2 regions of the Pseudomonas sp. NPDC089392 genome follow, and region 1 is predicted to be linked to the other one. Evidence: predicted binding sites of a transcription regulator. Region 1 holds the regulator's gene; the other holds the start of a gene.
What was found. The regulator FliA, encoded in region 1, starts transcription of late flagellar genes. The targets are predictions, from matches to a motif close to CTAAAGTTTNNNNNNNNNNNGCCGNTAA.

Region 1 (14,695 bases):
TCGACCCGCTGAGCCTGCGCGGCCTGTTGCTGTGTGCTGAGCAGATCATCGTCGGTGCGCTGTTCGGCCTGGCGTTGCAGTTGTTGTTCCAGGCCTTCGTGATCGCCGGGCAGATCGTGGCGGTGCAGATGGGCATGGCCTTCGCCTCGATGGTCGACCCGGCCAACGGCGTCAACGTCACGGTGATCAGCCAGTTCATGACCATGCTGGTGAGCGTGCTGTTCCTGCTGATGAACGGCCACCTGGTGGTGTTCGAGGTGCTGACCGAGAGCTTTACTACCCTGCCGGTGGGTAATGCGCTGGTGGTCAACCACTTCTGGGAGCTGGCCGGGCGCATGGGCTGGGTGTTCGCGGCCGGGCTGCTGCTGATTTTGCCGGTGATTGCAGCCTTGCTGGTGGTGAACATCGCCTTTGGCGTGATGACCCGTGCCGCGCCGCAGCTGAACATTTTCTCGATCGGTTTCCCGCTGACCCTGGTCATGGGGATGCTCATTTTCTGGGTAGGCCTGGCAGACATCTTGTCCCACTACCAGGCATTGGCCAGCGAAGCGCTGCAATGGCTGCGTGAGCTGGCGAGGGCGGGCTGAGCATGGCTGAAAGCGAGAGCGGTCAGGACAAGACAGAAGACCCCACCGAGAAGCGCAAGCGCGACGCACGCGAGAAGGGCGAGATTGCCCGCTCCAAGGAACTGAACACGGTGGCGGTGACCCTGGCGGGTGCCGGTGGCCTGTTGGCCTTTGGCGGCCATCTGGCCGAGACGTTGCTGGCCTTGATGCGCATGAACTTCAGCCTGACCCGCGAGGTGATCGTCGACGAACGGGCCATGGGCGCCTTCCTGCTGGCCTCGGGCAAGATGGCGATCTGGGCGGTGCAGCCAGTGCTGATCCTGTTGTTCGTGATCTCTTTCGTGGCGCCCATCGCCCTCAGTGGCTTCCTGTTCTCCGGCAGCCTCCTGCAGCCCAAATTCAGCCGCATGAACCCGTTGTCGGGGATCAAGCGCATGTTCTCGATGAACAGCCTGACCGAGTTGCTCAAGGCGCTGGCCAAGTTCTTCGTGATCCTGATCGTGGCGCTGGTGGTGTTGTCGAGCGACCGCCAGGCCTTGCTGTCGATTGCCAACGAGCCGCTGGAGCAGGCGATCATTCACAGCCTGCAGGTGGTGGGCTGGAGTGCCTTGTGGATGTCGGCCGGGTTGCTGCTGATCGCCGCGGCGGACGTGCCGTTCCAGCTGTACCAGACCCACAAGAAAATGAAGATGACCAAGCAGGAAGTGCGCGACGAGTACAAGGACAGCGAGGGCAAGCCTGAGGTCAAGCAGCGTATTCGCCAGCTGCAGCGCGAGGTATCGCAGCGGCGCATGATGGCGGCAGTGCCGCAGGCCGACGTGATCATCACCAACCCGACGCACTATGCGGTGGCCTTGCAGTACGACCCGGAGAAGGGCGGGGCGGCGCCGCTGTTGCTGGCCAAGGGTACGGATTTCATGGCTTTGAAAATTCGTGAAATTGGCGCGGAGCACAAGATCCAGGTCCTCGAGTCGCCAGCGCTGGCGCGGGCGATCTACTACTCCACCGAAATCGAGCAGGAAATCCCCGCCGGCCTGTACCTGGCGGTGGCGCAGGTGCTGGCCTATGTGTTCCAGATCCGCCAGTACCGCGCGGGTAAGGGCAAACGGCCGGAGCCGTTGAAAGAAGACCTGCCGATTCCGCCGGACCTACGCCGCGACAGTTGACCTTGTGCCAGGGCTTCTGGCCCTTTCGCGGGCGAGCCCGCGAAAGGGCCGGTACAGGCCAGCTGAGTTTCTGCTCGGCCAGCGCAGCATCAGTTGGCCTTGTGCCGGGGCTGCTGGCCTCTTCGCGGGTAAACCCGCTCCCACAGGAGTCTCACCGCTTTCAAGGGCGGTGCCGTACCTGTGGGAGCGGGTTCACCCGCGAAAGGGCCGGTACAGGCAACATAAATCCCCCGCCAGGCAAAGTTGGAAAGCTTCTTGCAAAGCCAGCGCCAGGCGCCCCGTGGGCGTCAAAGTTTTGCATCAAGAGGACTCGCGGTGGATCGCACTCAGTTAATCAGCAACGCCCGTAACAACCTGGCCGGGCTCGGCCGGGGCAACCTGGGTGTGCCGCTGTTGCTGCTGGTGATGTTGGCAATGATGATGTTGCCCATACCGCCGTTCCTGCTCGACGTGTTCTTCACCTTCAACATCGCCTTGTCGATCGTGGTCCTGCTGGTGTGCGTGTACGCACTGCGCCCGCTCGACTTCGCCGCGTTCCCCACCATCTTGCTGGTGGCTACACTGTTGCGCCTGGCCCTCAACGTGGCGTCTACCCGGGTTGTGATGCTGCATGGCCAGGAAGGCCATGGCGCCGCCGGTAAAGTGATCCAGGCCTTCGGCGAAGTGGTGATCGGCGGTAACTACGTGGTCGGCGGGGTGGTGTTCGCCATACTGATGATCATCAACTTCGTGGTGGTGACCAAGGGTGCCGGGCGTATCTCGGAAGTGAGCGCGCGTTTCACCCTGGATGCCATGCCCGGCAAGCAGATGGCCATCGACGCCGACCTCAACGCCGGCCTGATCGATCAGGCCCAGGCCAAGCACCGCCGTGCCGAGGTGGCCCAGGAGGCCGAGTTCTACGGCTCGATGGACGGTGCCAGCAAGTTCGTCCGCGGTGACGCCATTGCCGGCTTGCTGATCCTGTTCATCAACCTGATCGGCGGCATGCTGATCGGCATGCTGCAGCACGGCATGAGCTTCGGCGATGCCGGCAAGGTGTACGCTTTGCTGACCATCGGTGACGGTTTGGTGGCGCAATTGCCATCACTGCTGCTGTCCACCGCCGCCGCGATCATGGTCACCCGCGCCTCGGGCTCCGAGGACATGGGCAAGCTGATCAACCGGCAGATGTTCGATTCGCCCAAGGCGCTGGCCGTGTCGGCGGCGTTGATGATTGTCATGGGCCTGGTCCCGGGCATGCCGCACGTCGCCTTCATCGGCTTGGGTCTGCTGGCCGGCGGCGGGGCTTACCTGGTGTGGAAAAAACAGCAGAAGGCCAAGGCCCAGGCACTGCAGGAGGCGCAGCGCCAGCAAGACCTGCTGCCTTCGCCACAGCGCGCGCAGGAGACCAAGGAGCTGGGCTGGGACGACGTGACCCCCATCGACATGATTGGCCTGGAGGTCGGCTACCGGCTGATCCCGCTGGTCGACCGCAACCAGGGCGGCCAGTTGCTGGCGCGGATCAAGGGCGTGCGCAAGAAGCTGTCCCAGGACCTGGGCTTCCTCATGCCCACCGTGCACATTCGCGACAACCTCGACCTGCAGCCCAGCGCTTATCGCCTGACCCTGATGGGGGTGATTTTGGCCGAGGCGGAGATTTACCCGGACCGGGAGCTGGCGATCAACCCGGGGCAGGTGTTCGGCACCCTCAACGGCATTGCCGCGCGTGACCCGGCGTTTGGCCTGGAGGCGGTGTGGATCGATGTCGGCCAGCGCTCCCAGGCGCAGTCGCTGGGCTATACCGTCGTAGATGCCAGCACCGTGGTGGCCACCCACCTCAACCAGATCCTGCAGAAGCACTGCCACGAGCTGATCGGCCACGAAGAGGTCCAGCAACTGTTGCAGGTGTTGGCCAAGGCATCGCCTAAACTTGCAGAAGAGCTGGTGCCGGGTGTCATTTCCTTGTCGGGCCTGCTGAAGGTGCTGCAAGCGCTGTTGTCGGAACAAGTGCCAGTACGTGATATTCGCAGCATCGCCGAAGCTATCGCGAACAGCGCCGGCAAGAGTCAAGATACCGCCGCGCTGGTGGCCACGGTGCGCGTCGGATTGTGTCGCGCCATCGTGCAAAGCATTGTCGGCGTTGAGTCGGAGCTGCCAGTGATTACCCTGGAGCCAAGGTTGGAACAGATTTTGCTGAATAGTCTGCAAAGGGCCGGGCAAGGTCAGGAAGACGGTGTTCTTCTGGAGCCGAGCATGGCCGAGAAGCTGCAGCGTTCGCTGATCGAGGCGGCCCAGCGCCAGGAGATGCAGGGCCAGCCGGCCATCCTCCTGACGGCCGGCCCGATCCGCGCCATGCTGTCGCGTTTCGGTCGCCTGGCTGTACCGAATTTGCATGTTCTGGCGTATCAGGAAATACCTGACAACAAGCAAGTCACCATCGTTGCCACCGTGGGCCCTAACGGCTGAGGTAGTGGATAATGCAAGTTAAGCGATTTTTCGCCGCCGATATGCGTCAGGCCATGAAACTGGTCCGTGATGAGCTGGGCGCCGATGCCGCGATCATTGGCAACCGCCGCATTGCCGGTGGTGTCGAACTGACGGCTGCGCTGGACTACAAGCTGTCCGCCCTGGCCCCGCGTGTGCCCAACGCCGAGCTGGAAGAAGAGCTGCGCAAGACCCACACGCGCATCGCCACCGCCCAGGCCGAACTGGACCACCGCCAGGACAGCAGCGACAACAACCGCCAATTGTTTGCCGGGCAGTCGCTGACCGCCGCCGAGCCGCTGATCGAACCGCACGTCGATGCCCCCGAGGCCACTGCCGCAGTTGCGCCGGCGCCGGTCGACCCGCGCCTGTTCGACGCCATGCGTTCCGAGCTGTCGGGCCTGCGCGAGCTGCTGGAAGTGCAGCTTGGCTCGCTGGCCTGGACCCAGCTGCAGGGCAGCAAGCCGCAGCAGGCCAACCTCTGGCGCCGCCTGCAGCGCATCGGCCTGTCCGGGCCGATTGCCCGCGAGCTGCTGGACCTGACCTGTGAGATCGAAGAACCACGCCAAGCCTGGCGCATGTTGCTGGCGCACCTGGCGCGGATGATCGAAATCCCTGAGGTCGAGCCGATCGAAGAGGGCGGGGTGATCGCCATGGTCGGCCCTGCCGGCATGGGCAAGACCACGACGCTGGCCAAGCTGGCCGCCCGCTATGTGCTCAAGTACGGCGCGCAGAACCTGGCGCTGGTGAGCATGGACAGCTTCCGTATTGGCGCCCAGGAGCAGCTCAAGACGCTGGGGCGCATCCTCAATGTACCAGTAACCTACGTCGACCCAGGCCAGTCGTTGGCGGCGGCGCTGGAGCCACTGCTGCGCAAGCGCGTGGTGCTGATCGATACCGCCGGCCTGCAGGCCAGCGACCCGGCCCTGCGCATGCAGCTGGAAACCCTGGCCGGGCGTGGCATTGCCGCGAAGAACTACCTGGTGTTGGCCACCACCAGCCAGAAGCAGGTGCTGACCGCCGCCTATCACAGCTACAAGCGCTGTGGCCTGGCCGGGTGCATCCTGACCAAACTCGATGAAACGGCAAGCCTTGGCGATGTGCTGAGCCTTGCCATCAGTCATGAACTGCCAGTGGCCTACCTGACCGATGGGCCGCGCATTCCTGACGACCTGCACTTGCCACGGGGGCACCAGCTGGTGACGCGCGCGGTGAATGTGCAGCAGCAGGACGAGCCCAGCGAAGAGGCCATGGCCGACATGTTCGCTGATCTCTATCACAACCCACGGCGAGCGGGTTGATGATGAAGCGTATGCAAGGTAGCTATGCCAAGGGGTACGCAGAATTGCCCTACGTGTGGCCTGAGTCCCAGCGAGACAAGGTAAAGAACAGACATGGGTAGCATGCATCCCGTACAGGTGATCGCCGTAACCGGTGGCAAAGGTGGCGTCGGCAAGACTAACGTTTCAGTGAACCTGTCCCTGGCGCTGGCCGAGCTTGGCCGCAGGGTCATGCTGCTTGACGCCGACCTGGGCCTGGCCAATGTCGACGTGTTGCTGGGCCTCACCCCCAAACGAACCCTGGCCGATGTCATCGAAGGGCGCTGCGAGCTGCGTGACGTGATGCTGCAGGGGCCCGGCGGCGTGCGCATCGTGCCGGCAGCCTCGGGCACCCAGAGCATGGTGCACCTGGCCCCGGCGCAGCATGCCGGGCTGATCCAGGCGTTCAGCGACATTGGCGACAACCTCGACGTACTGGTGATCGACACCGCTGCGGGTATCGGTGACTCGGTAGTCAGCTTCGTTCGCGCCGCCCAGGAAGTGCTGCTGGTGGTGTGCGACGAACCCACCTCGATCACCGATGCCTACGCCCTGATCAAGCTGCTCAACCGCGACTACGGCATGAACCGCTTCCGCGTGCTGGCCAACATGGCGCAGAGCCCGCAGGAAGGGCGCAACCTGTTCGCCAAGCTGACCAAGGTCACCGACCGCTTCCTTGACGTTGCCCTGCAGTACGTGGGCGCCGTGCCGTACGACGAGTGCGTGCGCAAGGCGGTGCAGAAACAGCGGGCTGTGTACGAAGCCTTCCCGCGTTCCAAGTGCGCGCTGGCCTTCAAGGCGATTGCCCAGAAGGTCGACAGCTGGCCGCTGCCGGCCAACCCGCGCGGCCACCTGGAGTTCTTTGTCGAGCGCCTGGTGCAACCCACCAGCGCGGGTCCCGTGCTATGAATGCCAGCGGCTTCAAGATGTACAGCCGGGCGGCGAAAGACGCCCAGTACGAGCTGATTGAGCGCTATGCGCCGCTGGTCAAGCGCATTGCCTACCACCTGCTGGCACGGCTGCCGGCCAACGTTCAGGTCGAAGACCTGATCCAGGCGGGCATGATCGGGCTGCTTGAAGTGGCCAACAAATACGACGCCAGCAAGGGCGCCAGCTTTGAAACCTACGCCGGCATCCGCATTCGCGGGGCCATGCTCGATGAAGTGCGCAAGGGCGACTGGGCGCCGCGTTCGGTGCACCGCAACACCCGCATGGTCAGTGACGCCATGCGTGCAGTTGAAGCCAGAACCGGCCGTGACGCTAAAGATCATGAAGTTGCTGCCGAACTCCAATTGAGTCTCGATGATTACTACGGGATCTTGAACGATACCTTGGGCAGCCGCCTGTTCAGTTTCGACGACCTGTTGCAGGACGGCGAACATGAAGGGCTGCATGAGGATGGCGCCAGTGGCCAGGTCGAGCCTGCACGTGGCCTGGAAGACGAGCGCTTCCAGGTTGCCCTGACCGAGGCCATTGCCAACCTGCCGGAGCGTGAACGCCTGGTGCTGGCGCTGTACTACGACGAAGAGCTGAACCTCAAGGAAATCGGTGAGGTGCTTGGGGTCAGCGAGTCGCGGGTCAGCCAGTTGCACAGCCAGTGTGCCGCGCGCCTGCGCAGCCGCCTGGGGGAATGGCGGGCACGCTGAGCCCGGCCCGTAGCACATAGCCGTTTCACGTTGTACCGAATTGAATGAGTGCGTGCTCGCCAGGGCGAGCGCGTTTGAGACTGCTTGGAGGTCTAATTGGACAAGAACATGAAAATCCTCATCGTTGACGACTTTTCGACGATGCGGCGGATCATCAAGAACCTGTTGCGTGACCTGGGCTTCACTAACACGGACGAAGCCGACGACGGCACCACGGCGCTGCCGATGCTGGAGAACGGCCACTACGACTTCCTGGTGACCGACTGGAACATGCCGGGCATGTCCGGCATCGACCTGCTGCGTAAGGTGCGTGCCAGCGAAAAACTGAAAACCATGCCGGTACTGATGGTGACTGCCGAAGCCAAACGCGACCAGATCATTGAGGCGGCCCAGGCCGGCGTCAATGGTTACGTGGTCAAGCCGTTCACCGCCCAGGTGCTCAAAGAAAAGATCGAGAAGATCTTCGAACGCGTCAACGGCTGAGTCACGTCAGGGGGCGCGCCATGGATTCATCACAAACGTCTTTGGGCGAGTTCGAATCGACCCTGAAGAAGCATGCCCAGGAGTTGGTCGAGAGCCTGGAGCGGGGCCGTTTCGGCGAGGCGGTGCAGCTGATTCACGAGCTGAACCAGACCCGTGACCGCGGCCTGTACCAGGAAGTCGGCAAGCTCACCCGCGAGCTGCACAGTGCCATTGTCAGCTTCCAGATCGACCCGACCATGCCGCAGGCCGAGGAGGTGTCGCAGATTACCGACGCCACCGAACGCCTGTCGTATGTGGTCAAGCTGACCGAGGGCGCGGCCAACCGCACCATGGACCTGGTCGAAGAAAGCACCCCGGTGCTCAATGACCTGGCCAGCGAAGCCAAGGCCCTGAGCACCGACTGGCAGCGCTTCATGCGCCGCGAAGTGGCGGCGCCGGAGTTTCGTGACCTGGTCAAGCGCGTCGACAGTTTCCTGACGCACAGCGCCGCAGGTAATCGCAAGGTTGCCGGCCACCTTAACGACATTCTGCTGGCCCAGGACTATCAGGACCTGACTGGCCAGGTGATCAAGCGCGTCACCGCGTTGGTGACCGAAGTGGAAAGCAACCTGCTCAAGCTGGTGCTGATGGCCAGCCAGGTCGACCGTTTCGCCGGCATACAACATGACCACGATCAACTGCGCGCAGAAAAAGATCGAGAAAAACATCCGACTCGGGGTGAAGGTCCGCAGATTCATGCCGATAAGCGTGAAGACGTTGTGTCCGGTCAGGACGATGTCGATGATCTGCTGTCCAGCCTGGGTTTTTAAGGAGCACGTTTGATGAGCTTCGGCGCCGATGAAGAAATCCTTCAGGATTTCCTGGTAGAAGCCGGCGAAATTCTTGAGCAACTGTCCGAGCAACTGGTCGAGCTGGAAAGCCGGCCCGATGATGCTGACCTGCTCAATGCGATCTTTCGCGGTTTCCACACTGTAAAAGGGGGCGCCGGCTTCCTTCAGCTGAACGAGCTGGTGGAGTGCTGCCATATCGCCGAAAACGTATTCGACGTCCTGCGCAAAGGTGAGCGCCGGGTCGACGCGGAATTGATGGATGTGGTGCTCGAAGCACTGGACACGGTCAACAACATGTTTGGCCAGGTGCGCGAGCGTGGTGAAGTGACCCCGGCCACCCCAGAATTGCTGGCGGCTTTGTCGCGCCTGGCCGAACCTGGCGGTGCTGAGGCCGAAGTTGCTGCAGCAGCGGAGCCGGTTGCCGAGGTGCCGGTTGCGGCCCAGGCCCCGGCCGAAGAACAGCATCAGGACATTACTGACAGCGAATTCGAGCAGTTGCTCGATTCGCTGGATGCGGTCAAGGCACAAGCCGCGGCCGACGAGCAGATGCAGGGCGAAACCGTGACCGGTGCAGGTGATGAAATCACCGACGCCGAGTTCGAGTCGCTGCTCGACCAGTTGCACGGCAAAGGCCAGTTCAGTGCCGAAGTTGTCGCGCCATCAGCCACCGTCAGCGCCGAAGTGGTCAGCGACGAAATTACCGACGCCGAATTCGAATCGTTGCTCGACCAGCTGCATGGCAAGGGCACCTTCCAGGCAGACGCCTTGCCAGCCTTCAAGGCACCGGAGCCAGTTGCGGCTGACACCGCCGTAGCGGCCAGCGCCGCCAGCGACGAAATCAGCGAGCACGAATTCGAGGCCCTGCTGGACCAGTTGCACGGCAAGGGCAAGTTCGGTGGCGACGTTGCCGCCGTCGAAGCCCCGCCTGCGGCCAAGGTGCAAGCACCGGCTGCCGCCAAGGCTGAAAGCCAGCCGGTGGCCAAGCCAGCTGCCGCGCCAGCGCCTGTCAGCAAACCTGCTGCGGTCCCGCGCACGCCGGCCCCGGCTGCCGACAAACACGCGGTCAGCGAAGCGGAAACCACCGTGCGTGTCGATACCGCGCGTCTGGACGAGATCATGAACATGGTCGGCGAACTGGTGCTGGTGCGTAACCGCCTGGTGCGCCTGGGCCTGAACAGCGGCGACGAGGCTATGTCCAAGGCCGTGTCCAACCTCGACGTGGTCACCGCCGACCTGCAGACCGCGGTGATGAAAACCCGCATGCAGCCGATCAAGAAAGTCTTCGGCCGCTTCCCGCGCCTGGTCCGTGACCTGGCCCGCCAGCTGAAGAAAGAGATCAACCTGGAACTGGTCGGCGAAGAGACTGACCTCGACAAGAACCTGGTCGAAGCCCTGGCCGACCCGCTGGTGCACCTGGTGCGCAACGCTGTCGACCATGGTATCGAGATGCCAGATGAGCGTGACGCCGCTGGCAAGGCCCGCACCGGCCGCGTGGTGCTGTCGGCGGAACAGGAAGGCGACCACATCCTGCTGTCGATCTCGGACGACGGCAAGGGCATGGACCCCAACATCCTGCGCGCCAAGGCCGTGGAAAAGGGCCTGATGGACAAGGACGCCGCCGAGCGCCTGAGCGAATCGGACTGCTACAACCTGATCTTTGCCCCGGGCTTCTCGACCAAGACCGAGATCTCTGACGTGTCTGGCCGTGGCGTGGGCATGGACGTGGTGAAGACCAAGATCTCCCAGCTCAACGGCTCGATCAACATCTACTCGGCCAAGGGCCAGGGCTCGAAGATCGTCATCAAGGTGCCGCTGACCCTGGCGATCATGCCCACCCTGATGGTGATGCTGGGCAACCAGGCGTTTGCCTTCCCGCTGGTCAACGTCAACGAGATCTTCCACCTCGACCTGTCGCGCACCAACGTGGTCGACGGCCAGGAAGTGGTGATCGTGCGCGACAAGGCGCTGCCGCTGTTCTACCTCAAGCGCTGGCTGGTACAGGGCCAGGTGCATGAAGAGCAGCACGAGGGCCACGTGGTGATCCTGTCGGTCGGCACCCAGCGCATCGGCTTTGTCGTCGATCAACTGGTGGGCCAGGAAGAAGTGGTAATCAAGCCGCTGGGCAAGATGCTGCAGGGCACCCCGGGCATGTCCGGGGCCACCATCACCGGCGACGGTCGCATCGCGTTGATTCTCGACGTCCCGAGCATGCTCAAGCGTTACGCCGCGCGGCGTATTTGATTTCGGTGGCGCACCCTGGCGGGTTGCGCCGCCTAATGGAGTGTTTATGGCAGTCAAGGTCCTGGTGGTGGATGATTCCGGTTTCTTCCGCCGCCGCGTCTCGGAAATCCTCTCGGCGGATCCGACGATCCAGGTAGTGGGTACCGCGACCAACGGCAAGGAAGCAATCGACCAGGCGCTGGCGCTCAAGCCCGATGTCATTACCATGGACTACGAAATGCCCATGATGGATGGCATCACCGCAGTGCGGCACATCATGCAGCGCTGCCCGACGCCGGTGTTGATGTTCTCCTCGCTGACCCACGAAGGCGCGCGCGTCACCCTGGATGCGCTGGATGCCGGTGCGGTGGATTACCTGCCGAAAAACTTCGAGGACATCTCGCGCAACCCCGACAAGGTCAAGCAGTTGCTGTGCGAGAAGGTGCATACCATTTCCCGCAGCAACCGCCGTTTCGGCAGCTACGCCAGCCACGCGCCGGTTGCTGCGCCTGCGCCCGCCAGCAGCCACGCACCGGCCAGCAGTTTCAGCAGCCCGGCAGCGGCGCGCCCGCCCGTGCCTGCCCGTGTGCCGGCACAGGCAGCGGCGCCAGCGCATTCGCCGGCACCCAAGCGCAAGCCTTACAAGCTGGTGGCCATCGGCACCTCCACCGGTGGCCCGGTCGCCCTGCAGCGGGTGCTGACCCAGTTGCCGGCCAACTTCCCGGCGCCGATCGTGCTGATCCAGCACATGCCGGCAGCGTTCACCAAGGCGTTTGCCGAACGCCTGGACAAGCTGTGCCGGATCAACGTCAAGGAGGCCGAGGACGGCGACATGCTGCGCCCAGGCCTGGCCCTGCTGGCCCCGGGTGGCAAGCAGATGATGATCGACGGCCGTGGCACGGTGAAGATCCTGCCCGGTGACGAGCGCCTGAACTACAAGCCGTGCGTGGACATCACCTTCGGGTCGGCGGCCAAGTCGTACGGCGACAAGGTGCTGTCGGTGGTGCTTACCGGCATGGGCGCCGATGGCCGCGAAGGCGCGCGCCTGCTCAAGCAGGGCGGCAGCACGGTGTGGGCCCAGGATGAAGCCAGCTGCGTGATCTATGGCATGCCCATGGCCATCGTCAAAGCCAACCTGGCCGATGCGGTGTACAGCCTGGACGAAATCGGCAAGCACCTGGTGGAGGCCTGCGTCTGATGGACGTGCTCAGCCTGATCGGCTTGATCCTCGCCTTTGTTGCCATCGTCGGTGGCAACTTTCTCGAAGGCGGCCATGTGGGTGCCTTGGTCAATGGCCCGGCGGCGCTGATCGTGCTGGGCGGCACCTTGGCGGCGGCGTTGCTGCAGGCGCCGCTGTCGTCGTTCAAGCGTGCCTTGCAGATTTTGCGCTGGATCCTGTTCCCGCCACGGGTCGACCTGGCGGGCGGCATCGACCGCGTCGTGAACTGGAGCCTGACCGCGCGCAAGGAAGGCCTGCTGGGCCTGGAAGGGGTAGCCGATAGCGAGCCGGACCCTTATGCGCGCAAAGGCCTGCAGTTGCTGGTGGACGGCGCCGAGCCAGAAGCCATCCGCAGCATCCTTGAAGTCGACTTCCTGACCCAGGAAGGGCGCGATATCCAGGCTGCCAAGGTGTTCGAAAGCATGGGTGGCTACGCGCCGACCATTGGCATCATCGGTGCGGTAATGGGCCTGATCCACGTGATGGGCAACCTGGCCGACCCGTCGCAGCTGGGTAACGGCATTGCCGTGGCCTTCGTCGCCACCATCTACGGCGTGGCCAGCGCCAACCTGGTGCTACTGCCGGTGGCCAACAAGCTCAAGGCCATTGTCATGCGCCAGTCGCGCTACCGCGAAATGCTGCTCGAAGGCCTGCTGTCGATTGCCGAGGGTGAGAACCCGCGCTCGATCGAGTTGAAGCTGCAAGGCTTCATGGAGTAACCCATGCGTCGCCGTCGCCATACCGAGGAACACGAAAACCACGAACGCTGGCTGGTGTCGTACGCCGACTTCATTACCTTGTTGTTCGCCTTTTTCGTGGTGATGTACTCGATTTCCTCGATCAACGAGGGCAAGTACAAGGTCATCTCGCAGGCCTTGCTGGGGGTGTTCAACGACCCTGAGCGCGCCGTCAAGCCGATCCCCATCGGCGACGAGCAGCCACTGAGCGTGCGCCCGGCCGAGCCACTGGTCAAAGACAGCGAGCAGACCGAGGCGGGCCTGGCGGCGACCAATGTCGACCCGCTGAAAACCATCAGCGATGACGTACGCGATGCCTTTGGCGACCTGATCAAGAGTGACCAGATGACCGTGCGCGGCAACGAGCTGTGGATCGAAATCGAGCTCAACTCGTCGCTGCTGTTTGGCAGTGGCGATGCCATGCCCAGCGACAAGGCATTTGCCATCATCGCGAAGGTGGCCGGTATCCTCAAGCCGTTCGCCAACCCGGTGCATGTCGAAGGGTTCACCGACAACCTGCCGATTCGCACAGCGCAGTACCCGACCAACTGGGAGTTGTCGTCGGCGCGTGCGGCGAGCATCGTGCGCCTGCTGGCCATGGAAGGGGTCAACCCGGCGCGCATGGCGTCCGTGGGTTACGGCGAGTATCAGCCAGTGGCCAGCAACGACACTGCCGACGGCCGTGCGCGTAACCGCCGGGTGGTGCTGGTGATTTCCCGTAACCTGGAAGTGCGCCGCAGCCTGACCGGCTCGGGCAGCGCCAATGCCACCCCGGATGCCGCATTGCGCCGGGCTGGCACACAAAGTGCACCGGCAACGCCAGCAACGGTGGCGGGGCAGTAACTCGTCAATTCTCTGTCACTGGGTAATGGATTCGAGGGTTTACCGCTGGCCCTTGTGGGAGCGGGTTCACCCGCGAAGAAGGCGACTCGGTGTATGGCACCGGCTTTGCCGGTGTTCGCGGGTAAACCCGCTCCCACAGGGATCGGGCAAGCTTTCAAATAGTTGTTTCTACAGTGTCCCTGCCAAATCAATACATAGAGTTTGCTTGATGAGAGTCTGGGCAGTAGCCAATCAAAAAGGTGGCGTCGGCAAGACCACCACTACCATCGCCCTGGCCGGCCTGCTGGCCGAGGCCGGCAAGCGCGTGGTCGTCGTCGACCTCGACCCGCACGGCTCGATGACCAGCTATTTCGGGCACAACCCGGATGCCCTGGAGCACAGCTGCTACGACCTGTTCCTGCACAAGGGCGTGGTGCCCGAGGGCTTGCCCGGGCAATTGCTGTTGCCCACCAGTGACGAGCGCATCTCGCTGCTGCCGTCGAGCACCGCGCTGGCGGTGCTGGAGCGCCAGTCGCCGGGGCAGAATGGCCTGGGCCTGGTGATCGCCAAGAGTCTGGCGCAGCTGTGGCAGGATTTCGACTTTGCCCTGATCGACAGCCCGCCCTTGCTCGGTGTGCTGATGGTCAATGCCCTAGCCGCCAGCCAGCAGCTGGTGATTCCGGTGCAAACCGAATTCCTTGCGGTCAAGGGCCTGGAACGCATGGTCGGTACCCTGGCCATGGTCAACCGCTCGCGCAAGCAGGCGCTGCCTTACCAGATCGTGCCGACCCTGTTCGACCGCCGTACCCAGGCCTCCCTGGGCACGCTCAAGCAACTGCGTGACAGCTACGGCCAGCAAGTGTGGCAGGGCTACATCCCGGTGGATACGCGCCTGCGCGATGCCAGCCGCAAGGGTGTCACGCCTTCGCAGTTCGACAGCAAGAGCCGTGGGTTGGTTGCCTACCGGGCGCTGCTCAAGCACCTGCTGACTTACAAAACTGCAGTACAGGTGGCCTGATGACCCAGACCCGGCAAACCAGCACCCGGCCACAACTGGCCCTGCAATCGTACCTCGATGGCCTGCTGCAGGAGGCTACCGAGGCCGAAGAGCTGTTCGAGCCGCCGGCAGCGGCGGACGAGTTCGCCAATGCCGTTCGCGAGGAGCAGGCGCGTGATGCCCGGCAGGCGGCCAAGCCTGCGCCCGCCCAAGCCCCCGCCAGTGCT
Region 2 (15,074 bases), on a different contig from region 1:
CGGATAGCCGCGCAGCAGGCTCGCCCCGACCCGTTGTTGCGGCGTGACGCCGCCCGCCTGGTGGCGCAGGATGACCCGCAACGGGCATTGGACCTTTACGCTGCGGCGATGGCCGACGCGCAGTTACTGGAGCGTGCCTCCGTCTCGCCACGGGATGACCGCGCACTCACATTGGCCAGCCGCGAGCAGGACGCCGATGACTGGCTGGCACGCAGCCTGCGTAGCGACGTCGATGCGCTGTATCGCCAACGCAATACCCACGTGACGCTGAAGCACGACTATGGCTGGCGCGAGGACGACGGTACACCGGGTACGTCCGAACTGAGTACTCAGTCGACCTTGTTGCATGTCGATACCCCTTGGCAGGACGGCACTGCTTTTGCGCGAGTGGAGCGCATTGGCATGGATGCGGGGTCGTTCGAGCAGAACGACCAGGGGGGGTACACGCCTGATTTCGGTAGCTGTCAGTTTGTTGGTCAGGGCACTGACGGAAAGTCGCTGCCCGCCTGCGAGGGCGGTTCGCAAACCGCTGACGGCAGTGTGTTGGCGCTGGGTTGGCAGGGCAGCCGCTGGGCCTTCGACCTGGGTAGCACCCAAGGCTACGCGATCAACAACTGGTTGGGTGGCGCCACGGTCAACGGTGACCTTGGCCAGGTTGGGTGGTCGCTGACGGCTTCGCGGCGGCCAATGAGCAACTCGCTGCTGTCGTTCGCCGGGGCACGCGACCCTCGGACGGGTGTGCACTGGGGCGGGGTCACGGCCAACGGCGCCACACTCGGACTGAGCTGGGACAAAGGCGGTGACAACGGGGTCTGGGCCAGCCTGGGGCACCACTGGCTGTATGGCGAAAACGTCGCCGACAACCAGCGCACCCGCGCCATGGCCGGCTATTACCACCGCGTGCTGGATAAGGCCGACGAGCGTGTGCGCGTTGGCTTGACGCTGATGCACTGGCGGCACGACAAGGACCTGGGTGGCTACAGCCTGGGGCAGGGCGGTTACTACAGCCCGCAGCGCTACAGCTCGGTGGGCGTGCCGGTCACTTATGCCTGGCGCAACTACGACTGGTCGGTCCTGCTGGAAGGTTCCGTCAGCTGGTCCCAGGCCCACAGCGGCCGCAGCCGGCTCTATCCGGACTTGCACCTCAACCGCAAGCTGATGGATCGATATGACATTGGCGAGTCCAACATCGATGCCAGGCTCGACGCCAGCGACAGCAGCGGGCTGGGTTACCGCCTGCGCGGCCTGTTCGAGCGGCGGCTGAGCGACCAATGGGTGTTGGGCGGCGGGTTCGACTGGCAGCACAGCGATGACTATGCGCCTAGCCATGCCATGCTCTACTTGCGCTACCTGTTCGAGCCATGGCGCGGCAACCTGGCGCTGCCGGTGACAGCGCTGGAGCCCTACAGCGAGTGGCGTTGACTGCGGGGTTTGCCTTTGCACGGCCATTGTAGGAGCGGGTTCACCCGCGAATGCGTCGTTGAACCCACTGATGCATTCGCGGGTGAACCCGCTCCCACAGGGGCAGTGCAAGTTTTTTGGAATTTGAGCAAGGCAGTTGCTCTCATCTGGACAGCATCGGCTGTTGACACAGCGTGTGCCGCCGCACCATTATCCAGCCATACCCACGCAACGAGCTTACCAGCATGACCTTATCCAACCACGCCATTACCGCTTCGGGCTTCATTGCCCAGGCAGGCGCGTGCGTTGCCGTTGCCAAGAAATCCAAGAAACAGCCGCTCATCTGACCGAGGCGCGCTGTCTCGTCAGGTGGGCTGACGAGACAGATGGCGCCAGGTATCCCTGCCAGACCACTTCGACTCTTCGCCCTGCTGACGCTGACTTTCGGTCAACATCAGGAGTTTATGCATGTCGAATTTCCGTGGTATCTGGATCGCCCTCGTCACGCCATTGCGCGCTAATGAAGTCGACTTCGCCGCCCTGGAAAAACTGGTGAAGAAGCTGCTCGCAGAAGGTGTGAGCGGTTTTGTGGTGTGCGGTACCACCGGGGAGGCGGCGGCGCTGTCCAAGGCCGAGCAGCTGGCCGTGCTGGATGCGGTGCTGGCCTGGGTGGAGCCGGGCAGGGTGGTGATGGGCCTGTCGGGCTATAACCTGGGCGAACTGTTGGCCTTCCAGGCTGAAGTTCAGCAGCGTGAGATTGGCGGGCTTCTGGTTCCTGCACCTTGCTACATCCGGCCTTCGCAGGCCGGCATCGAAGCGTTTTTCAACACCGTGGCGGATACCGCCAGGGTGCCTGTGATCCTCTACGACATTCCCTACCGTACCGGGGTGCGCATCGAGCGGGAAACCCTGCGGCGCATCATGCGCCATCCGCGCATAGCGGCAGTCAAGGACTGCAGTGGCGACAGCGAGACCACCATGGCCCTGATCCAGGACGGCCACGCCCAGGTGCTGGCCGGTGAGGACCTGCAGATCTTCAACAACCTGTGCCTGGGCGGCGCGGGGGCCATTTCGGCATCGGCGCATGTGCACGCCCACCTGTATGTACGCATGCTGCACCAGGTTGACCAAGGTGATTGGCTAGCGGCGCGCGGTACGTTCTACCAATTGCTGCCCTGGATAACCATGGCCTTTGCCGAGCCTAACCCTGCTGTGGTCAAGGCGGCATTGCAGCTGCAAGGGTTGATCAGCGACGAGCTACGCGAACCGATGCAGCCGTGCACCCTGGCGACCCGGGACAAGCTGCCGGCTGCACTCGGGTTGCCGGCTGTATTGTAGGAGCGGGCTTGCCCGCGAAGCAGGCGACGCAATGGATGGCACCGGCTTTGCCGGTGTTCGCGGCTAAAGCCGCTCCTACACCGGTACAGCGTGAGCCCGAAACCAGCGCAGTACCTGTGGGAGATCACACAGCCCTACCGGGCTGCGCTGTCGCGCAGAGAACCAATGTTGGCAGGCGCTCAATACCTTGTGGGAGCGGGTTTACCCGCGAAGAAGTTAACGCGGTGCATGGCACCGGCTGCGCCGGTGTTCACGGCTCCCACAAGGCGCAGCGCATGCCGATCATGCCGCCGTTGCCGTAACCGCCCTGGCCTCACCAATCAGGATGTCTTCGAAGAACGCACCGACCGGTTCGGTGGGATGGCACAGCTGTATTTCCAGCACCCATACCACCTCGCTCGGGACGAACTCCACCTCGGCCAGTTTCTCCTGGCTGTACAGCACATGCGGGAAGTCGGCGATGCGATGCCCGGCAAGGTTGCGTTCCAGCTGCCAGCCTTTGGCCTGGGCACTGCGCTCGGCGAAGTCATACAATTCGCGCCCGGTCAGCCCGCGGCTCCAGGCCAGGCGGGTCTCGTCGAACACTTCATGCAGTGCCTTGACGCAGGCCTGGTGCAGTGGGTGTTGGCCAAACACGAAGGTGTCGCCGTAGTCGCCTTCATAGCCGTCCCATACCGGCCCAACGTCGACCACGACAATATCCGTGGTACGTAATGCACGTTGCAGATCAACGCCTTGCCGCGGTGTACGCACAGTATCGTCGCCAAAGCGGATGTAGGTCGGGTGCCAGGTGTGCGACGCACCCATTGCCTGCAAGGTGTGTGCGGCCATTTCCAGGGCCTGCGCAGTGGTCATGCCGACCTGCAACTGGCTGGCGATCGCGGTCACGGCGCGTACCGACTGCTCGCGAGCTGCGAGCATGCCGTTCAGTGAATAGCGTGGGCCGACCTTTTCCAGCTCGGGGTGCAGCGTGCTGGTTGCCGAGGCCTGCGCAGGCGATGCGCCGCTGGCAACAAAAGCCTCAGCGACAAAACGATGCGGTTGTACGCCTGCTGCAAGGCATTGCTCGCGGGTTTGGCTGATCATGCTGGCATTGCCGCAAGCATAGACCTGGGTGGTGGCCCAGCGATGCGCTTGGGCCAGCGCCACTTGCTGGATGCGTGCCTTGGCTGAGAGAACCGGGTGCCAACGCAAGTGCGGATAAGCGCGGCTGGCCTGGTCGAGAAACTCGCGGTCATAGAAGTCCGCCGTCGACGCGCCTCCCCAGTACAGCGTGACTTCGGTGTCGCGGGCCAGGGCAGTCAGCAGCAAAGGCTTGATGCCAGCGTAGCCTGTGCCGGTGGCGAACAGTACTAGCGGGTGCTGGTCTTCGTGTTGCCAGGTACAGGCCCCCAGCGGGCCTTCGAGTTTTACCGAGTCGCCTGCTTGCAGGGCAGGTAGCAGCCCCTCGGTGAACAAGCCGCCGCTGACCGTGCGGATATGGAACACCAGCCGCCCTTGATCCTGCGCCGGCAGGTTGGCAATGGAAAAGCAGCGGCTGTCGCCGTTGTCGAGCTGGAACTTTACGTACTGGCCAGCTCGTACGTCCAGCGGCTGAGCAGGTTGCAGCACCAGCTCGACGATATCTGCACTCAGTGCGCGCTTGCTGTAAACCTGGGCCTGAAACTGCAGTGCCGGGGCATCCAGGGACCAGCCAGGGATCTCCAGGCGCATGTCGCTGCAGGCGTGACTCTGGCACAGCAGCATCTCGTCGGCGGCCAAGGGGTAGGAGGGCGCAGGTGTGTCGGCACAGCGCTGCTTGTCCTGATACTGCCCCGACACCACCTTGACCTTGCACGAACCGCAGGCGCCGCGGCGGCAGGAGAAGGGCACCGGCAAGCCACTGGCGAGCATGGCATCGAGCAGTAGCTCCTGGCTGGCTTCGAAGGTTTTGCCCGAAGGCGACAATTCAATGACATGGCGGCTTTGCATGAACACCTCGGCGTAGATAGAGGTTCGATTGTTGCTATAGTCCAGGACCAGCAGAACCTCCAGTTTTGGAAAATTCACATGGTCCAGCTTCGCAAATGGCAACCGCTGCTCAGGCTCGAGGGGGCGCAGGCTTCGTACCGGCAGATCGTCGAGGGGCTGGTGGCGGCGATCAGCGAGGGCCGCCTGCGCCCTGGCACGCCGTTGCCGGGCACGCGGGAAATGGCGCAGTTGCTGAACGTTAATCGCAAGACGGTAATCCTTGCCTATGAGGAAGCCGAAACCAAAGGCTGGCTGCAAAGCGTGCAGCGCCGGGGCACCTTTGTCAGCCAGCAGGTAGCGGCTGCTACCCAGGTCATCCCCGCAGCCTTGCAGCCTTTCGCGCTGGCGCTGCCAGAGGAGCCCGCCGTTGCCTACTTTGCGGCCAACGAGCAGGCTGCAGCGCAACAGGGGCGGCCGGGTGCGTTGTTTTTCGACAACGGCGCCTGTGACCACCGCCTGTTGCCACAGGCGGTTCTGCACCGCTACTACCGCAATGCCTTGCGCAGCAGCTTCACCAGCAACAGCGTGCGCCACGGCAGCGAATGCAGCAGCCTCTACCTGAGCACTGCCCTGGCCGACATGCTGCGGCACAACCGCAGCCTGAACGTTGGCGCCGAGCATATCTGCCTGACTCAAGGGGTGCAGATGTCGCTGTCGCTGGTGGCCAGCGTGTTGCTTAAACCGGGTGATGTGGTGCTGGTCGAGCGCCTCAGTTACCCGCCTGCGTGGGAGATTTTCCGCCAGCTGGGTGCGACGCTGGTCACCGTGGACCTGGACCATGAGGGTTGCCGGGTCGATCAGATCGATGCCCTGTGCCGGCAACATAAGGTGCGGATGATGTACATCACGCCGCATCACCAATTTCCGACCACCGTCAGCCTGCCCGCCGGGCGCCGGCAGCAGTTGCTGGAGCGGGCGCGTCAGCATGGCTTCTGCCTGGTCGAGGAAGACTACGACTACGAATACCACTTTGCCGGGCGGCCCTACCTGCCTTTGGCCAGCGACCGTCAGCAGCGGCATGTGATCTATATCGGGACAATGTCCAAGCCCTTGGGTAGTACGTTTCGATGCAGCTACATCGTCGCGCCGCCCGAGGTGACCGCTGTGTTGGAGCGCCGGGCGACGCTGACCCTGGGGCAGGGCGATGCAGTGATGCACAGGATGCTCGCCGACCTTATCAATGAGGGTGAGCTGAAGAAGCACTTGCGCCGGGTCAACCGCGAGTACCGGCGGCGCCGCGAGACCTTGCTGGAATGTTTGCGCGAAGGGTTTGGTGAGCAGATAAGCGTGCGTGAGCCGGAGGGCGGGCTGGCGCTGTGGGTTAGGTTTGACGAGGCGATCAATGTCGATCAGCTGGTCGACAGGGCGCTGGCAATGGACCTGGTGGTGCGCAGCGGGCGGCAGTTTTCGCCGTTTGGTCATGCCGAGAATGCCTTGCGCCTGGGGTTTGCTTCGCTGGATGCGGATGAAATCCGGTTGGCAACTCAGCGCCTCGTGCAGGCTGCGCGGAGGTGATTTCACCCTCCATGTGTGAGCAATTGCCTTTGCTGTGTGCACTGGCCTCATCGCCGGCAAGCCAGCTCCCACAGGTATTGCACAGGGCTTGAGGCCGATACGGTCGAGGTGGGGCTGGCTTGCCGGCGATGGGTCGCAAAGCGGCCCCTGTCTTGAGCAGGTTACTGGCGCCGCCACACCTCGCCTTGCTCGCTGACCACCCACGGCCTGTCAGCCGCATCCACCAGCACCCCGCCCACCCAACGTTGCACAGGGCTGTGATCAAGCCAGTGCTGCTTGCCTGCCAACACCTGCTCGGCAAGCGCAGTCAACCGCAACGGCCGTTGCGCCCAGGCCTCGCCTGGGCCTTCCAGCAGCAGCGGCTGTGGCGCATGGATCAGCGGTTGCAGCAGAACATGGAACATCATGTCACCCAGGTAAGGCAGCGGGTCATCCTGCATCATCAACTGGCCAAACACGCGCCCGGCCGGTAGCTCGCCGCGCGCCGCCAGCACGCGCAGCAGCAGGCGTTCGGTAAGGCTCAAACCGTCAGTTGCCCCAGGCAGCTCCTGCAGCTGGCGCGCCAATGCCCGGCCCAGCAATGGCAACGCAGAGTGCTGTCGGCCAGCGAGGCTGGCCCAGGCCTGCGGATCGGCTGCGGTGTAGGCTGCCCATACCTGGCGGGCCAGGGCCAGTGCGTCCTCACCCAGCGCTCGCCGTTGTGGCCACAGCCAGGCGAGTAGGTCGGGGGCCAGCTGACCGATGCCAATGAAGCGCTCGATACCGGGCACCTGATCAATTTCAATCAGCTCCAGCCGGCGCGGCAGGCAGGGCAGGCTGGCAAGCACACGGATCAGGAACAGCTGGTCGTAAGCGTCGGCCTCGCACCACAGCACTAGCTGGCTGTCACTGTTCAACCCGGCCAGTGCCGCCTGCTGCGCTGCCTGGCGTGGTGCAACGTCCTGGGCTGCGAGGTTGAACGCCTGCTGCACATAGGCGCCGCGCACCTGCCAGTACTGTTGTTCGGGCAGTGCTGGTACCGGCCCCATGACCATCGGGTCGTCGAACATCTGGAAAGCGCCAGCAAAGCCGGCGGTGTGCAAACTGTGGGCGATGTCGTTGCCGCAGCGCCAATGTTGTACCGCGGCCTCGCCATCGGCGGTGAAGCCGGGGTGGTGCGCGGCAAAGGCCACGGCATCGGCATGGGCCTTGAGCTTGGGCCAGCTGGCAAAGCCGGCCTCGCGGGCCACCAGCCATTGGGTATCGGCAAGCCGGTAGTCGGGGCCGGGCAGGCCGAGCGCGCGCAACTGCGCGCGGGCGTCGTCGGCCTCGTGGTTTTTCAGTGCGCTCAGCAGGCGCTTGGCGCGTTTGCGCAAGGCGGGCAGGTCGAGCAGGCCGTGGTGGCGGGATGCATTTATGGCGGGCATGCCAACTCCTTATGGGCTCGGTCCGCCGACAAGCCGGGAGCTGGTATGAAAATGTGATGACGCATGGCTCGGGCAACCCCTTTGCGCGGACCGCAGGCGCAGCCAGCGCCCTGGCGCCGACTTTAACGGGCAAGGCATCGGGTGGCAAACGATAGTTTTCCCAAGCGGCATTGCCAAGCGCAACCACTGGCGTCAGTGCGCAGCCGTTGGCAGCATGCCTGTGCGCTGGGCGTTGTGCGCGGCCTCTATCAGTTGCAGGTTGCGATTGCGCAAGGCGTGGTTGCCACCGACCCGCAGGTTGGAGCGCAGCGCCAGGGTTTCGGCTTGCTCATACTGCCCTTGCTGAAGGCGCAGCACGCCAAGGTAGTGCAACGTTGCCGGGTTGTTCGGCTGTATGTGCAGCGCGCGCTCCAGGGTGGCCGCGGCCTGGTCCAGCTGCCCGTCGGCATACTGTTGCGAGGCCGTTTCGATCAGTACGGTCGAGGCATTGTTGCTGCGTGTCGGCGTGTAGCGCTCGCCAGCCAGTGCGCCTTGTGCCGTGATTGCGCTGAACAACAAGAGCAAAGCTGAAAAAACAGGTGTGCTGGGCATCGACGGTAGACTCGACAGGGCTTGGGCAAGCTTCTGGCTGGAGGGGGGGATGCTATCGACCGAAGCGGGGCGTTGAAGTTCCCGCTTGGGCCACTTGTTGCCTGCCCCCTGTCTCTGGTCGGCAACATCTGTTCGGTTACCGCCCATAACTGCCTCCTTGCGCCTCAAGCCTGCGCCAGTACCTCCGATAGCAGCACACCCACCGTCGAATCATCGACCAGAAGTGGTGCCAACAAGGAGTACTGCCCGCATGCTTGCCAACCTGAAGATCCGTACCGGAATGTTCTGGGTGCTGTCGCTGTTTACCCTCACCCTGCTGTTTTCCAGTATCAGTGCCTGGCGGGCCGCGGTGGGCAGTGACCAGCAGATCACCGAACTGGACCAGACCGCGCGCCAATCGGACCGGTTGAACAATGCCTTGCTGATGGCGATTCGCTCCAGCGCCAATGTGTCCTCGGGCTTCATCGAGCAATTGGGCGGCAACGACGAGAGTGCCAGCAAGCGCATGGCAATGTCGGTCGAGCTGATTGACAAGAGCCAGCAGTTGGTCGACGCATTTGTCGAAAACGCTCATGAACCTGCCCTGCACGCGCTGGCAACCGAGTTGCAGGCCACTTACAGCGAGTACGCCAAGGCAGTCGCCGGGCAGCGTGAGGCGACACGCCAGCGCTCGCTTGAGCAGTATTTCAAGGTCAACACCGACGCTGGCAACGCCATGGGCCGGCTGCAGGCGCTGCGCCAGCAACTGGTTGGCACTTTGAGCGAACGTGGCCAGCAGATCATGCTGGAATCCGACCGGCGCCTGGCCCGTGCCCAGCTGCTGAGCCTGGGGCTGCTGGGCGCGACGCTGCTGCTGGCAGCGCTGTGCTGGGCCTTCATTGCCCAGCGCGTCTTGCACCCGTTGCGCGAAGCCGGCCGGCACTTTCAGCGTATTGCCGGCGGCGACCTGAGCGTACCGGTGCAGGGGCAGGGCAGTAATGAGATCGGCCAACTGTTCCATGAACTTGAGCGCATGCAGCAGAGCCAGCGCGATACCCTGGGGCAAATCAGCAGCTGTGCCAGGCAACTGGACGCAGCCGCCAGCGCGTTGAACACGGTCACCGAAGAAAGCGCCAACAACCTGCGCCAGCAGGGCCAGGAACTGGAGCAGGCCGCCACTGCCGTCACCGAAATGACCACTGCCGTTGAGGAAGTCGCGCGCAATGCCATCACCACCTCGCAGACCACCAGTGAATCCAACCAGCTGGCCGCGCAAAGCCGTCGGCAAGTCAGCGACAACATCGACGGCACCGAGGCCATGACCCGCGAGATTCAAACCAGCAGCGCACACCTGCAGCAACTGGTGGGGCAGGTGCGGGATATCGGCAAGGTGTTGGAAGTGATCCGTTCGGTGTCCGAGCAAACCAACCTGCTGGCGCTCAATGCCGCCATCGAGGCCGCCCGTGCGGGCGAAGCCGGGCGTGGCTTTGCAGTGGTGGCGGACGAAGTGCGCACGCTGGCCTACCGCACGCAACAATCAACCCAGGAAATCGAGCAGATGATCGGCCGCGTGCAAGCGGGCACCGAAGCGGCGGTGGCCTCGATGCAGGCCAGCACCAACCGCGCCCAGTCGACACTGGATGTGACCCTTGCCTCGGGGCAGGTGCTGGAAGGCATCTACAGTGCAATTGGCGAGATCAACGAGCGCAACCTGGTGATCGCCAGTGCGGCCGAAGAGCAGGCCCAGGTGGCGCGGGAGGTGGACCGTAACTTGCTGAATATCCGTGAGCTGTCGAGCTATTCGGCGGCGGGGGCGCAGCAGACCAGTGAGGCGAGCAAGGCGATGGCGGGGCTGGTGGGTGAGATGACGGCGTTGGTGGGGCGGTTCAGGGTTTGAGGTGGGCGCAACGGCCTTTACGTCACCGCCAACCCCTCGGTGCCGCTCGAGGATGCCAAACTCGACATCAAGACTGTCGTGTTTGCCTTTGCCAGGTCCCTGGAAGTCGCGGGTCGTTCGGCCAAGTTCGATGTGGTCGTGCCTGAGACCAGGTTGTCTGGCACTGCGCTGTTCGCTGGCCAGCCCGTGGAGCGAGAGGTCGACCCAAGGGTGCGTTTTTCGGTCAACCTGTATGGCGCCCCTGCGCTGTCCTTGGCCGAGTTCCCCAGCTACCAGCAGGATGTGATCATCGGCACCAGCCTTGCGGTCACGGCGCCGCTTGGCCAGTACGACTCCAGCAGGCTGGTCAACCTTGGCAACAATCGCTGGTCATTCAAGCCTGACATCGGTGTTTCCAAGCGTCTGGGGCCGGTGACCCTGGAGCTGTCGGGGGGCAGATACCCTGTAGGAGCGGGTTCACCCGCGAAGAATCCAACGCGGTATATGCCACCGGCACTGCCGGTGTTAGCTCGGCTGCGCCGCCAGGCTGTTGCTAACGTTGCGCCCCAGCACCAGTACCGTGACAAAGCCGCAGCCCACCAGCGCCGTGGCCAGGCTCAACAGCACTGCGGTGCCCATATGGTCGACCACCTGCCCGCCAAAGAACGAGCCCAGTGCAATGATCACCTGGAACATGGCCACGAACAGCGGCATGCCACGTTCGACATCCTTGGGCGCCACGACAAACATCCAGATATTGGCGCAGGCCGGGAATGCGCCGAAGGCAAAGCCCCACAGCGCGATCAGCATCGCGGCGCCGGTCATGCCGGTGGCAAAGTGCGGGAACAGGGCGGTGCTCACAGCAATCATGAACGCTACCAGCATCAAGGTGTGGCGCACGCTGCGGTTGGCCGCGAAGCCGGCGAAAATGTTGCCCATGAACCCGGCCACGCCATACAGCAGCAACAAGGAGCCAATCGTAGGCCCATCAAAGCCGGCATTCTGTTTGAAGAACGGTGCAACATAGGTGTAGGCGGCAAAGTGTGCCAGGCCGATCAGCAAGACGGCGATCAACCCGACCCGCGCTTGCGGGTTGATGAACAAAGCCGGCAGGTCGCTGACGCGAATGGCCTTTTCCGGCAACAGTCGCGGCAGCAGGAATACCTGCGCTAGCAGCACGGGCACCCCCACCAGTGCGGTGACCAGGAAGGTCATGCGCCAGCCCATCAGGCCACTCAGCCAGGTGCCCACCGGCACGCCCACAACCGTGGCCAGCGTTACCCCGGCCATGATGATCGAGTTGGCCTTGGCGACGCCCATGCCATCAGGCGCCAGGCGGCCGCTGAGGGCGATGGCGGTCGCCCAGAAGCCGCCGATACTCACACCCAGCAGCACGCGGCCGACTAGCAACAGGTTGAAGTCGCCGGCGTAGGCCACGATGGCGTTGGCGATGATCATGATCAGCGTCAGGCCAATCAGCAGGTAGCGCCGGTCCAGTGCACCTACGCCCACGGAAATCAAAGGCGCGGCCAGCGCAGCCATGATGCCGGGCAGGGTCACCATCAAGCCGGCAAGGCCGGCACTGATGCCGAGGTCGCTGGCGACGTCGTTGAGCACGCCCACCGGCAGGAATTCACTGGTGACCAGGGCAAAGGCACCCACGGCGACCGAGAGGATTGCCAGCCACTGCTGCGTGACACTCTGTTGGCTATGTTCGGGAAGGCCGCGAGGGGCCTGGCGGTTGCTTGGCATGGGTTCGGTTCCATGAGAGGTGTCGCCTGTAGCAGGCGCAGGAGCGGGGGAGATTTGCAGGCGATTATAGGGACGGCCCTGCCAGGCCAACAGGCGAGCCGCTTGATAGTAAACATCAGCGCAATCGATGAAACACCTTGGGTAGAGCGCTTGCTATCAGCCCCCTGCAGGATCACGGCAACGGCGGAGGGCACAGATCGAGCGCCGCGCGGGCGGCGCTCGATCTCGAAGGCGCTGATGCTTCAGCCAAACACTTGCAGATCACTCGGCGCCAGGTTCGACACCCCGTTTATCACGGTGATTGCCACTGCGTTGCCGTTGGCAGCACCGTCGGCATCGTAATACAGCGTGTGATTGTCCTGGTTGAAGATCAACTGCGCGCCTGTGGTTTCCTGTGCGGCTCCGGTGACGTTGGCCAAGGTATCGGCGATCGATTGGCCATGCAGGTCGAACACGCCTGCGGCAAGGGCAACCACGTCGCTGCCGGGGGAGAAGTCCGTGATTACGTCAGGCTGGGTACCTGGAAGTTGGGCGAACTGGAAGGTGTCGTTGCCGGCCCCGCCGGTGAACACGTCGATGGCTGAGGTGCTTTCAAGCGTATTGTCGGTGCTGTCTCCGGTGACAGGGTTGGTTGGGGGGGCATCGGCACTGCTTGTTATGGTGAGGTCAGGGCGAGTAATCGCCGTGAAGTCATCAATAGCGAATGACGCTCCGCCATCATGTATTTCGACTTTAGAAATTGAAAAACCACTGGACGTTACAGACAGGAAGGTGTTTGCCGGGGCGTTAGCTGGAAGCAGCGCTTGGCCGACCAGGTTATTGTTAGTGTCATAAGCGAATATTCCGACATCAGCGGGGCCAGTGACATAGGCTGACACTGTTTTTATATCGGCGCTCGACAAGTTGAATGTCATGAGCCCACCAGGTGAATAGGCCACTTGAGATCCTGAGTGAGAGGTGAGTCCCAAAAGCGCAGCATTAATTGAATTCGCGCCATGGACAAGGACGCCCTGAGCTTGAAACTGATTGGTGATGGCTACTTCGTCGGCAAGGTTGTCAAAGTTAAGATGCGTGGTTGTGCCAATGCCTACTTCGCGAGCCAGGGTGTTGCCCGCAATATCTTCAATTGCCAGTGTTGCACTGACTTTGCCCGCTTGAAAGCCTGACAGATTCACCACACCGTCGTGCCCCAGGGCCTCGTGACCTGCGCCGTCGCGGAAGGTAAGGACTGCTGTTGCATCCGTATCCAGGCCGGACAACACGTAAGCAACGGCTGCTTTCTCCGTTGCGTCGATGTTGAGGTCCGGGAAGCTCACGTCCGCTGGCTGATCCGTATCGGCGCTGACATCCAGGTTGTAATCATGGCCTACGCCCGCCAGCATGTTGCCGCTTGTGTCGATAACGCGCACGTCTAGCCTGTCATGCCAAGAGACAAGGCCGATCAACGCCGTCCATGCATGGTTATCCGGGGACACTACTGCATCAACCCACGTATTGCCGCCATCAGCGGTTACTTGAAGCTTCTCACCGTCGTGAAGTACATCCGTGTAAGTGCCATTGACTGTCTGAACGGGCAAGCGGGTAATGAAATCGTTTGCCAAGCCTGTGTCATCGCTCAGGAACGTAACGGTAGCCAAAGCCGTCGGCCCTTCAGGTACCGCCTGCAGGTCGAGGTTTGCCGAAGTCGTGGTGTCATTCACGCCATCGGTGATCACTACGCTGAACGCTATGGCGCCATTGCGATTGGCGACGGGGTTGAAGGTCCAGCTGTTGTCGTTGTTGTAGACCAGGCTGCCATCTGCCGGGTCGACACTCAGGCTTTTCACGCTTGGCGCATGGCCGCTGTCAGAGGCATTGGCCAACAGTTGCGATGCAGTGATGACATAACTCGTGTCTTCGGTTCCGGCAGGCAGCGTCACTGGGCCAGTGATCAAGGGGCTTATGGTGTCGAGTTGCAGCTGGGTGCCGGTACCTGTAGCGGTATTACCGAAAGCGTCGGTAGCGGTGACCGTTACCGATATCGGGCCGTCGCTCAACCCGGACAGATTGGCACTGCCGTTGTTGCCTGTAACGGAATGGCTGCCATCGCTAAAGGTAACGATGGCCACGGCATCACCATCGAGGCCGGTGATGGTGTAGGGCACTGATGTTTTCAGGGCTGCGCCGACAGTGGCGTCATTAACGGTAACTGACAAAGGTAAATCCCGATCAGCTGAACTGTCCAACAGCAGGGTAGGTGTTACCGATGCCTGATAAGTAAGTGTATCCAATGCAATGGGCGAGCCTCCGCCGTCTATAGTAATTCGGCTGATCGGCAGAGCATTTGATGTTAGTGATGTAAGTAAATTGCTTCCTTGCGGAATAGATGTTTGTGCCAAGACTTGACCGTTAGCATTGTAGGCGGTGATTGTTGCGCCTGCATCGGAGCTAATATATGAATTGATTTTGATGATGTTGCCGATGCCTGTAGAGAAGCTAATGTCAATTAACCCCTCGTCGCTATATGCCAATTGAGCGCCTGACTGGGCGGGGAGGCCGGGCTGGCTTTGTATAACTATTGGCGAGGAAAAAATCACTCCAGCATACTGAGTGCCGACAGAAGAACCTGTTGGGAGGTTGTCGAATGTTAACGTTGTCTGCGCGCCTCCGCCTCCTCCTACAATTACCCCAGTGGTGAATGTATTTCCTGCTATATCAGTTGCCGTGATTAATGCGCCGACCGGCCCATCCTCGAACCCCGAGAGGTCGACAACGCCGTTGACACCCACGGCCTCATGCCCACTTTGATCGCGGAACACCACCGTGGCAGTGGCATCAGGATCGAGGCCTTGAATGCTATAGCTAACGGCATGTTTTTCCGCCGCGTTGATTTGATTGTCCGGTACGGTCAGCCGAAGATCATTGCCACTGTCCGCGGTGACGTCATACAGATAACTGTGCCGAAAACCGGACTGGACCTGGCCCAGATCATTGATTGTTCGCACCCGCAGCAGGTTATCGCCCTCGGACAACACCACCCCTACAGCACTCCAGGTGTGTTGCACGGGATCTACCGCGGCGGCTACCCAGGTTTGACCCTCGTCCGCTGTCACCTCGATCCGCTCGCCACCAGCCAGGCTTCCAGTGAACGTGCCTGATACCGTTTGCACCGCCTCCCGAGTGACGAAATCCCCAACGATGCCAGTGTCATTGCTGAGCGCCGTCAC

Region 2: the regulator FliA is predicted to act here: its motif matches at 8,425-8,452, upstream of ACIP1G_RS08560 (methyl-accepting chemotaxis protein).

Annotation. Positions count from the first base shown of each region.
Region 1 covers NZ_JBIVIF010000058.1:3,997-18,691, forward strand. Annotated here, with positions in the region: gene fliR (flagellar biosynthetic protein FliR) at 1-587, shown strand, start outside; gene flhB (flagellar biosynthesis protein FlhB) at 590-1,732, shown strand; gene flhA (flagellar biosynthesis protein FlhA) at 2,048-4,177, shown strand; gene flhF (flagellar biosynthesis protein FlhF) at 4,189-5,496, shown strand; gene fleN (flagellar synthesis regulator FleN) at 5,590-6,423, shown strand; gene fliA (RNA polymerase sigma factor FliA) at 6,420-7,160, shown strand; gene ACIP1G_RS29240 (chemotaxis response regulator CheY) at 7,269-7,643, shown strand; gene ACIP1G_RS29245 (protein phosphatase CheZ) at 7,664-8,452, shown strand; gene ACIP1G_RS29250 (chemotaxis protein CheA) at 8,465-10,714, shown strand; gene ACIP1G_RS29255 (chemotaxis response regulator protein-glutamate methylesterase) at 10,761-11,891, shown strand; gene ACIP1G_RS29260 (flagellar motor protein) at 11,891-12,631, shown strand; gene motD (flagellar motor protein MotD) at 12,635-13,492, shown strand; gene ACIP1G_RS29270 (ParA family protein) at 13,701-14,489, shown strand; gene ACIP1G_RS29275 (CheW domain-containing protein) at 14,489-14,695, shown strand, end outside.
Region 2 covers NZ_JBIVIF010000006.1:127,710-142,783, reverse strand. Annotated here, with positions in the region: gene bcsC (cellulose synthase complex outer membrane protein BcsC) at 1-1,422, shown strand, start outside; gene dapA (4-hydroxy-tetrahydrodipicolinate synthase) at 1,870-2,739, shown strand; gene ACIP1G_RS08580 (M24 family metallopeptidase) at 3,022-4,788, opposite strand; gene ACIP1G_RS08575 (PLP-dependent aminotransferase family protein) at 4,789-6,264, shown strand; gene ACIP1G_RS08570 (DUF1835 domain-containing protein) at 6,426-7,670, opposite strand; gene ACIP1G_RS08565 (tetratricopeptide repeat protein) at 7,863-8,225, opposite strand; gene ACIP1G_RS08560 (methyl-accepting chemotaxis protein) at 8,512-10,137, shown strand; partial or broken gene ACIP1G_RS08555 (transporter) at 10,177-10,479, shown strand; gene ACIP1G_RS08550 (MFS transporter) at 10,642-11,868, opposite strand; gene ACIP1G_RS08545 (cadherin-like domain-containing protein) at 12,111-15,074, opposite strand, start outside.